2 regions of the Paenibacillus sp. 2RAB27 genome follow, and region 2 is predicted to be linked to the other one. Evidence: predicted binding sites of a transcription regulator. Region 2 holds the regulator's gene; the other holds the start of a gene.
What was found. Region 2 encodes NrdR, which represses ribonucleotide reductase genes. Its sites were predicted from a motif close to AACACNATATATNGTGTT; they were not measured.
Positions count from the first base shown of each region.

Region 1: a site for NrdR is predicted at 1,898-1,915, ahead of nrdI (class Ib ribonucleoside-diphosphate reductase assembly flavoprotein NrdI). Genes of this name have one in related genera too.

Region 1 is NZ_JBFRGR010000025.1:39,267-42,394, reverse strand. Features, by position in the region: gene nrdE (class 1b ribonucleoside-diphosphate reductase subunit alpha) at 1-1,280, opposite strand, end outside; gene nrdI (class Ib ribonucleoside-diphosphate reductase assembly flavoprotein NrdI) at 1,267-1,626, opposite strand; gene serC (3-phosphoserine/phosphohydroxythreonine transaminase) at 2,217-3,128, opposite strand, start outside.
Region 2 is NZ_JBFRGR010000004.1:200,246-203,373, forward strand. Features, by position in the region: gene coaE (dephospho-CoA kinase) at 28-624, shown strand; gene AB4114_RS08035 (lytic transglycosylase domain-containing protein) at 621-1,208, shown strand; gene AB4114_RS08040 (alpha/beta-type small acid-soluble spore protein) at 1,309-1,527, opposite strand; gene nrdR (transcriptional regulator NrdR) at 1,639-2,118, shown strand; gene AB4114_RS08050 (hypothetical protein) at 2,484-2,672, opposite strand; cyclic di-GMP riboswitch class I at 2,715-2,812, opposite strand; gene AB4114_RS08055 (hypothetical protein) at 2,897-3,070, shown strand; gene htpG (molecular chaperone HtpG) at 3,124-3,128, opposite strand, start outside.

The DNA.
Region 1 (3,128 bases), on a different contig from region 2:
ATGCCTTCGTGCACAGTTTCGCGCAGCTTTTTACGATCCATCACATTGGCAATATTCATCGAAGCTAGATTACAGCTGATATCTCGAAGAATAGTGTCTTCTTGACCGTAATCATTGATTTCGGACGTTTCCTGCAGTTGGAAAATCTCTGTGCACAGATTGGACATCTTGATCGTCCCAATCCCCTTCAAAGCATGATCCTTATTCGCATTCGTACGATTCATCATATATGGATAACCGGATTCCAGTTGAGTAGTCGCAATTTTGGTCAGCATATCACGTGCATTCATGATGACTTTCTTCTTTACTTTCGGGTTCGCTAAGAGTTCATCATACATCTCATCCATGTCCAGATCGTCCATGTGCTTGCCATAGGCTTGCAGAACCGTGTAAGGAGCGAAAATATGTAGAGGCTTGTTCTCCTCCGCTAACTTATAAAATTTATTCGGTACGATAAGACCAATCGAGAGTGTTTTCAAACGGGATTTCTCATCCGCGTTAATTTTCTTACTATCAAGGAACTCCATGACGTCCCAGCCAAAAATGTTATAATACGCCGCGCCTGAACCTTTGCGTTGGCCCATTTGATCCGCATAGGAGAACGCATCTTCCATCAGCTTAAGAACAGGAATAATTCCTTTCGCTGCGCCCTCAACGCCTTTGATCGTTTCACCGCGCCCACGAAGCTTCGATAAGTTCACCGCTACACCGCCGCCAATTTTGGAAAGCTGCATACACGTTGCTAATACATAGTTGATGGAGTTCAAGGAATCATCCATTTCTAACAAGAAGCACGATACTAATTCACCGCGACGGCTCTTGCCTGCGTTCAAGAACGTAGGTGTCGCTGGCTGCAAGCGCTGCTCCATCATCGATAGGGCAAGCACGCGTGCTGTTTCGGCGTTTCCGCGACCCAAGTACAAGGCTACGATCGCTACGCGATCAGGGAAATGCTCCAGGTACAACGTCTTATCATCACTGCGCAAAGCGTAATCTGTATAAAATTTCGAAGCTGCCATATACGATGCGAACTCGAATTGATTGTCATGTGCCACTTGATACACGCTGTTAACTTCATCTTCGGTGTATTTGTCATAAACGTTCTCGTAGAAGTTATTGTCGATCATATAACGAACCTTCGAAGAGGTATCGGGGAATGTGAGGCTTCGGCTGTGGACTTCCTCTATGAACACCTTAACAGCTTCTTTATCCTTCTCTAATTGAAAAAAACCATCCGTACCGCGTTGCATTAATTCATTATTAAGTTCAATGTGCCGCAATTGCTTGTACCCCCTGAACAAATCGTTCTACATCATTTTTAGTGCCGGATAATTCGAATTTGGTTAATACGGGAACATCATAAAGAGCTGAGATCGTATCTGCGCTTTTGGCGAAGCCGTCTCCCCAGTTGCGATTACCGCTTGCTGCAACGCCTTGAAGACGAGAAGAATTACTTTCTAGGAAAGAAGCTACCTTGGGAGGAATTTGTCCAAAGCCAGTTGTATACGTCACGAGTACGAATGGCTCGTCCATTGTCATCGCTTCCTCTATTTGAACCGCGGGCATCTGGAGCTTCGCAATAAAACGGCGAACATTTCCAGTCTTCGAATCGTAAGCAATCAACATAGCTTCCGTCTCCTATCATTGTCAATTCTCTATCTTGTGCCATCACTTGAGGGTAACCTATATGTAGTAAAGATACTAATTCTATCGTCTGTCATTCGCGAGTTCATCTACCCATTAATCGACAGAATCTGCATTTGCTTTACGACTCCGTAAGCGGTCAAAAAAGCTTGAAACCTGCGGTTTTGCTTGATTTCCGGCTTGTTTTGAGCCTTCTGCTAGCAATCTCGCAATGCGCTTTTTATCACGACATCTAGTTGATAGATTCAAATTTATATCAATATATTGTGTTTGTCAACGAGCAATACGACCTATTTACAATTCCAAAACACGCAATCCTAGACGGGGCGTGGCTCGCTGGGTTTAGAAAAAATTTTTTCGTTTTTTACTTGATTTTTTCGGAAATGTCGAAATGACTGGGACATTCATCCTCTACTAGATCTAGTCCAAACTCATCTTCCAATTACCGCTTTTAAAGCTGCTCAGAGACTCTCTACAGGCTTCTAAACCATTCGATCGAAACTACATGCCTCAGCACAAAAAAAGCTATTCACGCGCACACGAGGGTGCCATGAATAGCTTAATTCATTTTCTCAACTGTTGCGTTGTTGGAAATCCGTCATGAAATCAGCGAGTGCTTTACATGATGCGTAAGGAACTGCGTTATACGTGGAAGCACGTAGACCACCGACACTGCGATGACCTTTCAAGCCAACGAACCCTTGCTGTTCGGTTTCTTTAATGAACTTCTTCTCTAGCTCTTCATCTTGCAAGCGGAACGTAATATTCATCGCAGAACGGCTTCCTAGATCTACGGGTCCACGGTAGAAGCCATTGCTGCTATCAATTGCGTTATAAATAAGGCCTGATTTTTCTATATTATTCTTCTGAATAACCGTCAATCCGCCTTGCTCTTCAATCCATTTCAACACCAGATTTACCATATAAATGGAGTATGCTGGCGGTGTGTTATACAAGGAATTGTTTTTGCTATGCGTTTCATAACGCATCATGGTTGGGATTGTTTTTGGTAGATCAACAAGTAGATCGTCTTTAATAATCGCAACGGTCACACCAGATGGTCCAAGGTTCTTCTGTGCTCCCGCATAGATCATGCTGAACTTGGAAACGTCGACTGGACGGCTCAAGATATCACTGGACATGTCACCAATCAGAGGAATATTGCCTGTTTCCGGAAAGCTTTGGAATTGCGCGCCTTCAATCGTCTCATTGGACGTGATGTGCAAATAAGCTGAGTTCGGATCTAAGTTAATGTCACTCAATGCAGGAATTTTCATAAATTTCTGTTCTTTCGAACTAGCCGCCAGAGAAACTTCTCCGAATAGCGCTGCTTCTTGCACAGCCTTCTCGGCCCAAGCGCCTGTCAGCACATAGCTGCCAACCTTGCCTGCCTTCAAGAAATTCATAGGGATCATGGAGAACTGAGAGCTCGCTCCACCTGTCAAAAAGAGAATTTGGTACCCATCTGGAATACCAAAAATACG
Region 2 (3,128 bases):
CAATGAACCTTTAGGAGAGAATCGCTTATGAATATCGGCTTAACTGGAGGTATTGCTTGTGGAAAAAGTACGGTTAGCCGCATGCTTGTTAGCCGTGGCGCACTTTTAATCGACGCCGATCAGATCGCTCGTGATGTCGTAGAGCCTGGCAGCCCTGTTCTCGAACAGGTTGCTGCGCAATTTGGACAAGCTGTGATCGGACCCGATGGATCTCTGCAACGGAAGAAGCTTGGTGAAATTATCTTTGGATCGCCAGAAGCGCGAAAGCAGCTAGATGGCTTGTTGCATCCCCCTATTCGGGCAAAGATGCGTGAACAAATGACTTTGTATGAACGGGACTACCCCACCAAGCTGGTGGTGGTCGATGTTCCTTTACTTATAGAATCGAATCTGGTCTCGATGTTTGAGGAGATCATGGTCGTTTATATTCCGCGTCACTTGCAATTGGAGCGTCTGATGCAGCGAGATGGCTTGTCAGCCGAGAATGCTCAGCTTCGACTTGATGCACAGATGTCGATTGAGGAGAAACGAAAGCTAGCCGATATCGTGATTGATAATAGCGGAACTTGGGAAGAAACCAACATGAGGGTGGAGCTGTTCTGGGTAGGGAAGGGATTGGCATGACGTTCTTTCGGAAAAAGCGAATGTTTGCTCTTCTGCTTATCATATTTGTCATGGTTCTCTTCATGAATAGCGGAATTATAGGTAGAAAGCTATATCCCATCTACTTTCAGCAGGAGATTAAGCAAAGCGCGGCGAAACACAAGATAGACCCGTTTCTAATTGCAGCCATTATTCGCGTCGAAACGAATTATAAATATCATTTAGAATCAAGCAAAGGGGCATTAGGGCTCATGCAGCTTATGCCTGATACCGCTGATTGGATTGTTGAATCCTCGAATCTAGGGCCTCATACACAAGAAGATTTGCTTCGAGTCGATATTAATATTTATTTAGGGTCATGGTATCTAAATTGGTTAATTAAGCATTATAATGGGAATTTAGTCTATGCCATTGCAGCGTATAATGCAGGTCAAGGTAATGTGAATAAATGGAAAAATGGAAACGTGTGGGACGGTTCTGAAGACAATATTCGGGATATTCCATTTGGTGAAACCCGTCATTATGTGCAGCGCGTTCTTTACTACTATGAGAAGTATACGAAGCTATACACGGACACGGAGCAATGGCAGGGTGCAGATGCTTAAGTTAGCCCCACAAAACAAAGAAGCATTGGACTAGCTCCGAATGGAGCGCAAAGTCCAATACTTCCTGTTTTGCAGAGTCAAAAGCGTGTGTTATTCAAGATTACTTGAATTGACCTGCTAGAGATTGTTCTGCGATTTGTACCAGGCGACGAGTGATGCTACCACCAATAGAGCCAGTGTCACGAGAAGTCATGTTGCCATAGTAGCCATCTTGTGGGATAGCGATACCTAGCTCCTGAGCTACCTCATACTTCAACTGATCCAAGGCTGCATTAGCTTGTGGAACGACTAAAGTATTGCTGCTTCTGTTTGAACTCATGTCTGTTCACCTCCTTGTCGGTTGGTAAATCTATTGTGTGCAGAACTCCAAACTTCAAGACATGTAACATATGGTAATGATATTTCCAAGTGTGAAAGGAGATGAAAGCGAATGAAATGCCCGTTCTGTGACCATTCTGGTACGAAAGTGCTTGATTCCAGGTCTGCCAATGAGAATAAATCCATCCGTCGGCGCCGTGAATGCGAGAAATGCGCGCGAAGATTTACAACTTTCGAAATGGTAGAAGAAACACCTTTAATTGTGATTAAAAAAGATGGAAGTCGGGAAGAATTTAGTAGAGAGAAAATTTTACGGGGCTTAATTCGTGCTTGTGAAAAAAGACCGGTTTCCATGGAGCGGCTGGAGATGCTTGTCTCCGAAGTCGAAATGCAGCTTCGTACGACGGCACATGCTGAAGTCGATAGCCTTGGCATTGGTGAAATTGTGATGGAGCAATTGTACCCCGTCGATGAAGTGGCCTACATTCGCTTCGCCTCTGTATATAGGCAGTTCAAAGACATTAACATGTTTTTGAAGGAGTTAACGCAAATATTGGGAAAGCATGATGTCGGGCTGCTCCGAGACAAATAAGCAGCACATGCAATGCTTCTAAGTAAAAGCCGCATCGCCCTATGAATGATTTCATGAGGTGACGCGGCTTTATGTTTCCTTTTGAGCTAATTCGTATGAATAGTTGTTGTGACAACCAGATTGTTCGTTGTAGTAGTAGAGGAAGAAGAAGCTGTTTGATTGGGAAAATCAGAGGGTGACACGAATTGATTCGTTTTTTTTCGAAATGTGACAAAAAATCAACAAAAGACAGCGCGAGGTGCGCTGTCTTTTGTTGATTCATCAGAGAAAAGTCAATAACGACGCGCCTTCATGAGCTTTTGAAAAAAAATTATTCTAATGACATCAACCGACTGTATTTTTGATAGCGATAAGGCATAATTCGGTTATTGAGTGCGTTTGTCCAATTCACTTCGAAGAAATTGAATAAATCGAATGGCTTCATCAGATGTTAATAGGTTGCCGCTGAATGAAAAGGAGTACATGTCCAAAATATCATCATCGGGGAGATGCAAGTTTTCGATTAAATGCTTTATGTCTATGCTCATGTTGCCGTCAATTACCATTTTATTCATGAAGCTGATTCCTCCTTTGTCGAACTGCCATTATCGGATGGAGGCGGTAGCTGGCTGACATATTGGACACTAACAAGAAGGCCAATTTAGTCCCTTTAGCTTTGCGTCACCACTTTTCAGCGGTTTTGCCCTTATCATACCGATAACGTCTTATATGAAAACTATATCACAGGTTAGGTTTACCATGCTATTAATTACATTAATTCGAAGGATGGTTGAAACATATGTCCGTCAATAGCGCAAAATTAAGTAAAATTATTCACGAATTGGATATTGTTAAGGTAGCGGAGGCGCTTGGTCTTGATCAGGCTCGTTTACTCGCTTATGTCTTTAATCGTCCAGAAGTTATTCATGTCTATGTGCTAGATGAGCCAGCATCTCCTTCGGATCCTTCTTAAATGTAAAAAGCACCGCAACATGGAAGTTGCAGTGCCTAATACATAGCATGGGGTTATA